One region of the Phyllobacterium sp. CCNWLW109 genome, then DNA from elsewhere that is predicted to be linked to it. Evidence: predicted binding sites of a transcription regulator. Region 1 holds the regulator's gene; each other region holds the start of a gene.
What was found. The regulator PhoB, encoded in region 1, activates phosphate uptake and scavenging genes when phosphate is short. The targets are predictions, from matches to a motif close to TGTCATNNANCTGTCAT.
Positions count from the first base shown of each region.

Region 2: V9K92_RS07755 (esterase-like activity of phytase family protein) is a predicted target of PhoB. The motif match lies at 1,330-1,346, and genes of this name have one in related genera.
Region 3: V9K92_RS11300 (PhoX family protein) is a predicted target of PhoB. The motif match lies at 1,338-1,354, and genes of this name have one in related genera.

Region 1 covers NZ_JBBCBK010000003.1:765,099-767,373, reverse strand. Annotated here, with positions in the region: gene V9K92_RS14295 (ABC transporter ATP-binding protein/permease) at 1-663, shown strand, start outside; gene phoB (phosphate regulon transcriptional regulator PhoB) at 817-1,503, opposite strand; gene phoU (phosphate signaling complex protein PhoU) at 1,520-2,248, opposite strand; gene pstB (phosphate ABC transporter ATP-binding protein PstB) at 2,272-2,275, opposite strand, start outside.
Region 2 covers NZ_JBBCBK010000002.1:510,915-513,189, forward strand. Annotated here, with positions in the region: gene ppdK (pyruvate, phosphate dikinase) at 1-310, shown strand, start outside; gene V9K92_RS07750 (polysaccharide deacetylase family protein) at 385-1,134, shown strand; gene V9K92_RS07755 (esterase-like activity of phytase family protein) at 1,414-2,275, shown strand, end outside.
Region 3 covers NZ_JBBCBK010000003.1:156,225-158,499, forward strand. Annotated here, with positions in the region: gene V9K92_RS11300 (PhoX family protein) at 1-1,270, opposite strand, end outside; gene V9K92_RS11305 (threonine ammonia-lyase) at 1,406-2,275, opposite strand, start outside.

The DNA of each region.
Region 1 (2,275 bases):
TTTCTCACGCTTGGAAATATGCGGTTGCGCAAGGGCCAATGGGCTTACATCAAGGGTGATTCCGGTAGTGGAAAAACCTGTTTGCTCAAAGCAATGAACGGGCTTTGGGGCTATGGCCGTGGTGAAATCTTTTACCCGAAAGATGCGGCAACAATGTATGCGGCGCAGGAGGTCAAACTTCCCGGCGTGTCGCTGAAACAGCTCGTATGCCTCCCAATGGATGAAAGCCGTTTTGGCGATTCCTCCGTTGCGGCCGCCCTGCACCGCGCCGGCATGGGCGACTTTATTGAAAACCTTGGTGAAGAATGCCGCGATGGCACGTCTTGGGACCAGCTCCTATCGGGTGGCCAGAAGCAGAAACTGGTGCTTGCGCGCATATTGCTGCACAAGCCTGCGGTTTTGTTTCTTGATGAAGCAACCGGCGCGCTGGACCCGGACTCCAAGATCGCCTTCCATCAGGCCATCAAGGATCATTGTGCCGGAACCACCGTTATCAGCGTGATGCATGAGATCGAAGCGCCACGCTCGGTTTCCGGCGAAAACTTCTATACGCATATTTTGGAGATCAATGGCGGCACAGCTATCCAACGGCCACTTCTGGAGACATTGGTCGAGCCAGATCCGCTACCAACAACAAACTTCCCGCTGATTGCCGCCGAATAGCCCTTTTCGGAACACGGCGCTTTTTGTCCGGTAGAAGCAGTTCTGTTTAAATGAGACTACCGGTCATTTGCGCAAGCCATCTCTAGCGCAAATTGGCTCATATAACGCCGATTCTGTTCCCGACCGAGACATAAAGAAAAACGCTCTTTAATCCTATCCGAAGGAATAGCCTGCACCGCGCACGGTCCGGATCGGATCAAGCGATCTGCCAATATTGATTGCCTTACGCAAACGGCCAACATGCACGTCAACCGTGCGGTCATCGACGTAAATATCCGCGCCCCATACATTGTCCAAGAGCTGTCCGCGCGAGAACACCCGGCCCGGAGACTGCATCAGGAATTCCAGCAGGCGAAATTCTGTCGGTCCGAGCTTGAGTTCACGCTCTTTGCGGAAAACCCTGTGCTGTTCGCGGTCAAGTTTCAGATCTCCAAAGCTCAACACATGCGACAAGAGACTTGGATTGACCCGGCGTAGCATGGACTTGATGCGTGCCAGCAATTCCGGTGTCGAGAACGGCTTGACCATGTAATCATCCGCACCGGTTGAAAGACCGCGAACACGCTCGCTTTCTTCACCGCGCGCGGTCAACATGATGATCGGCAGGATTTCTGTCTCGCGCCGAGCACGCAGGCGGCGGCAAAGTTCAATACCGGAAAGGCCTGGAAGCATCCAATCGAGGATCAGCAGATCCGGCACCTTTTCGCGCAAGGCGATTTCGGCTTCGTCACCACGGCTGATGGTTTCGACAATATAGCCTTCTGCCTCCAGATTATAACGCAGGAGAACACTGAGGGCATCTTCGTCTTCAACGACTGTGATTCTGGGAGCTATAGGCATGGTCTGCTTCCGGCAATTATGGCGTTACTGGCTCGTCAAGAATAACGGTATGCGACTGATCTTCCTTCGGGCGTTCCGCCGGAAGCTGTGTTCCCGTTACAATGTAATAGACCGTCTCGGCGATATTGGTGGCATGGTCACCGATGCGCTCAATATTCTTGGCGCAGAACAAAAGATGCGTGCAAGCGGATATATTGCGCGGATCTTCCATCATATAGGTCAGGAGTTCGCGGAACAGCGACGTGTAAAGCGCATCAATCTCATCATCGCGTTCACGGACGATATTGACCTGTGCCACCGAGCGTGTCGCATAAGCGTCGAGAACATCCTTAAGTTGTGTCAATGCCAGTTCTGCGATGGTCTGCAGGCCGCGATAGACAGAGAGCGTCTGGCGCGTATCGTTGACGGCTACGACACGCTTGGCAATGTTCTTGCCAAGATCGCCGATACGCTCAAGATCGGATGAAATGCGGATCGTGCCGATTACTTCGCGCAAGTCGATCGCCATTGGCTGGCGCTTGCCGATGATGGTGATCGCCTTTTCGTCAATCTCGCGCTGACCGGCGTCGAGGATAAGGTCGTCAGAGATCACGCGCTGGGCAAGCGCATTGTCCGAATTGACCATGGCCGACACAGCCTGTTCGACCATGCGCTCCGCATGTCCGCCCATCTCTGCAATCTTGTGCGTCAGAAACTTCAGTTCATCGTCATAAGAGCGGACGGTGTGTTGTGCTGTATCAGTCATTGTCTAACCCTCTTCCCGTGAGATCAA
Region 2 (2,275 bases), on a different contig from region 1:
GTTCGGAATATCCCGCGATGATGCATCTTCGTTCCTGATGACCTACCAGCTCAAGGGTATCATTGAGCAGGACCCATTTGTGTCGATTGACGTGGATGGCGTAGGCGAACTGGTGAAGCTGGCCGCGGAAAAAGGCAGGGCAACCCGGCCAAACATAAAACTTGGAATTTGCGGGGAGCACGGCGGCGATCCGGCATCGATCCATTTTTGCGATCAGGTAGGACTGGACTATGTTTCCTGTTCACCGTTCCGGGTGCCGATTGCCCGGCTTGCCGCGGCGCAGGCATCAGCAAAAACCAAAGGAAAATAAAGGCTTATTGCCATAATTCCGCTTAGTTCCAAGTGCTGTTCGCCGCAGGTTCTCTCGTCTTGCGGCAATATATAATGCGTTTCACCACTACAGTTCTAGTCACATGTTCCATCGCGCTCGCAGTAACTGCTGCCAATGCGGGGAACCATCCGCATTTTGTCGAGCCACAACTTTACATTGCAAAGGGCGGAGCTGCGGCGCCGCAGGTCGCGCTCACTCTTGACGCCTGTTCAGGCCAGACTGATCAGAGAATTCTCAGCTTTTTGGTGGAGAACAAGATCGCTGCAACGATTTTCGTTACTGGCCGATGGTTGAAGCGCAATGCTGCTTCGGTGGCAATCATGAAGGCGCATCCAGAACTTTTTGAATTGGAAAATCATGGGCTTAACCATGTTCCGGCCATCGATAACCAGCCTTTGATGTTTGGATTGAAGACCGCCGGATCATTGCCCGCGATACGATCTGAGATTGAAGGTGGTGTAAATGCGATGCAGATCGCCACCGCCGGAAAGCCTGTCTGGTACCGCGACGCGACTGCTCGCTATAGCGACGATGCAGTGAAACTCATTCATGAAATGGGGTACCGGGTTGCAGGATATTCGCTCAATGCCGACATGGGGGCATCCTTGCTTGCGGGCCAAGTGGAGCAGCGGATTTCCGCCGCAAAAGACGGCGATGTCATCATCGCCCATATCAATCAGCCGAGTCGGGCGGCAGGGGCCGGGGTGGTAAAAGGCATATTGGCACTGAAGCAAAAAGGCTTCCGTTTCGTTCGGCTGAACGATGTGATTGAAAGTGAGAAGCCAGGCACTCCAAATGCTTGATTGCAACTTAACGCAATCAAATTGCAATTCGAAGTAGAGAATTTTGGGGAAGAATCGGCGATTCTTCGGCAAGTTTCATCAATTTTGCGGTGATCCGGTTCCTGAATCCGTTCTCCATCAGAATTTTTGCCCGTTTCATCACAATATCGGAGTTACTCCTCCAAACTTCACGATGCGTGCTCTCCTTCATCAGGATGTCATGAAACCATAAAATCACGGACACAAAGAGCACCTAAGCGTTGCTGGACACTTTTACTTCAAACTTGATGGTGATGCTCCATGCGCTCAATTTCCGCTGCTCTGTTTCTTACCACCGCCATGATGGCATTGCCGGCCTTGGCGGCTGAACAGGAGTTTCCCGCCAAACTCGTTTCCCATGCGATCCTTCCTGCCAACACAATGGTGAAGGCACCGGAAAACGCGCTGGAACATCTGACTCATGCAGGCAAGTTTACAACCGCTGATCGCAAGCGCGCTGTGGAACTCGGAACAGTGCCGGGCAAGGATGGGGTAAGGCTGACCGGCTTGTCATTACCCTTTGATGGACAACCTTTGCAGGGCTTCTCCGGCATCAAGGCGATTGGCGATGGAACATATTGGTCATTGTCGGATAATGGCTTTGGAACGAAGCTGAATTCGGTCGATGCAATGTTGATGCTGCACCATCTGGCGTTTGATTGGGACAAGGGAACAGTCGAGCGCAAGCAGACGATTTTCCTGACTGACCCAGACAAGAAAGTGCCTTTCCCCATTGTCATGGAGGCCAGCGACACACGCTACCTGACGGGCAGCGATCTCGATATTGAATCCATCCAGCCGGTTGCCGATGGTTTCTGGCTGGGCGAAGAGTTCGGCCCATATTTGATCAAGGTAACAATGGATGGCAAGGTTACGGATGTCGTCGCGACCAAGGTTGGCGACAAGGATGTTCGCTCGCCGGATAATCCTGCAATCACGTTACCAGCCAATCCGACGCTCAAAAATCCGGCCTTTAATCTGAAACGTTCCGGCGGTTATGAAGGCTTGGCGCAATCAAAAGACGGCACCAAATTATATGCACTGCTTGAAGGTCCGCTTTTCGGGGACGACGGCGCTGTTGAGAAGGTTGATGACCAGCCCGCATTACGGGTAATTGAATTCG
Region 3 (2,275 bases), 610 kb from region 1:
ACCCGTTTTCGGCTGTCAAAGGACCGGTGCCATGCACTATCGGCAACCAGTTAACAGTTCCGTCGGCTTCAAACTTTGCGACGTAAAGCGTGCCTTCGTCCAGCAGGTCCAGATTAGCAGCGCGATCATCAGGATTGAACTTGCCGGTGGTTACAAACTTATAAACGTAGTCGAAACGCTCGTCATCGCCGAGATAAAACACGACTCGGCCATCTTTGGAAACGATCGACTCAGCGCCTTCATGCTTGAAGCGGCCCATGCTGGTGCGTTTCTTGGGGACAGATACCGGATCGTTCACGTCGACTTCGACAATCCATCCGAACCTGTTGGCTTCATTGGGGTCTTTCGAGACATCGAAGCGATCATGGAATTTGCCCCATTCATAACTGCCCTCCGGAAGGCCGAGGCGTTTGTAGTTTGCCGCTTCCTTGCTGTCGGCAGCCAGTTCGCCCGTGAAATAGCCATGAATATTTTCTTCGGCCATCACATAGGTGCCCCAGGGCGTGACGCCTCCAGCACAATTATTAATTGTCCCGAAGACTTTTCTGCCGGAGGAATCTGCATTGGTTTTTACACGGTCATGACCGGCAACAGGACCGGACAATTGCATCTCGGTATTGGCGGTGATGCGGCGATTCAGCTTGCCGTCCTTGACGACCTGCCATTTACCACCGGTCTTCTTGATCTCGACAATAGTGCCTCCATGGGCAGCCATCTCGATATCAACACGCTTCTTGTCGGCAGGAGCGACTTCGATCTTGCCCTCAGCAACCTTAACGATGCCTGGGAACATGAGATGTTCATTCGTGTATTCATGGTTGACGACCAGAAGACCATGCTCAGACGAGCCATCTATCGGAATATAACCGACATAATCATTATTGTAGCCAAACTGCTTCGCCTGAGATTCCGGAGTCTGATTACGCGGATCAAACTCTGGAGAATCCACGAAAATTCCATCGCCCCAGCGTAGAAGCACATCCGCATCATATCCGGCTGCAACATGGTGTTTTTCATCAATGCCGGCTTCTACTTCCTCAAAACTGAAAGCAGATTTGGTTTCAGCGCGAGCATCATCAGCCAGCATCAGCGCCATCGGGCTGACGGTGGCTGCAATAGCTGAAACCGCGAGTGATCCTTTCAGAAAGCCACGGCGGGAGAATCGAGCTGCAATGAGCTCGCCCATTGTAGGATTGTCGGTCGGATTGTGGCCAGGACCATCATTCTCTTCAAGCTGGCTGGTTCTGAAAACGGGAGTTTGATCATTCATGGCGTGACCTCTGGCTGTCTGGCTGGGTTGCGGATTAGAACCGTTCCAGAATGGCTAGAAGTTCAGCGTAACAAACTGATGACAAGAGTTCAGCTTTTATAGCGGTAGCTACCAACGATTAAAGTCAGAAACCTATTAAGACCCAATCAGCTTACTGAAAGAGTCGAGGTCCACATTGCCTCCTGAAAGGACGACCGCCACCGTCTTGCCCTTGATATCGACTTCGCCAGAAGCCAGCGCAGCAAGACCAACAGAACCGCCGGGCTCAACCACCAGTTTCAAATGGCTTGCTGCCTCGCGCATGGCTTTGCGCACGGCGATATCGGAAACAGCGATGCCGCCGGCCAGATTTTGCCTGTTGATTGGAAATGTGAGATCGCCGGGTTGAGCAGTAAGAATTGCATCGCAGATTGAGCGATATCCCGTCTCATTGCTGCGAATTTCACCAGCGACCAATGAACGGCGCAAATCGTCAAAGTTTTCCGGTTCGACGCCCCAAATGCGCGTTTGCGGAGAGCGCGCTTTTACTGCAATCGAGACGCCACTGATGAGACCACCGCCGCCGCTGGGCACAAATACATCATCCAGCGTGATACCGCGTTCTTTGGCTTCATCAGCAATTTCAAGCCCGATCGTGCCCTGACCCGCAATAATGGATGGGTCATCGTAAGGCGGCACCAAAACCATGCCACGCTCTTCAATGAAGGGGGCGGCAATCACGTCCCGACTCTCGGTGTAACGGTCAAAAAACACAACCTCCGCCCCGTAGGAGCGGGTATTATCAACCTTAACCTGTGGCGCATCGCTGGGCATGATGATGACTGCCTTGATGCCGAATATGCGGGCAGAACTTGCGACGCCTTGTGCGTGATTGCCTGAAGAGAATGCAACGATCCCGCGCTCTTTCTCTTCCGGCGTAAATTGACTGATACGGTTATAAGCACCGCGAAACTTGAATGAGCCGGTCCGTTGCAGGCATTCTGGCTTGAAGAAAATACGCGCATT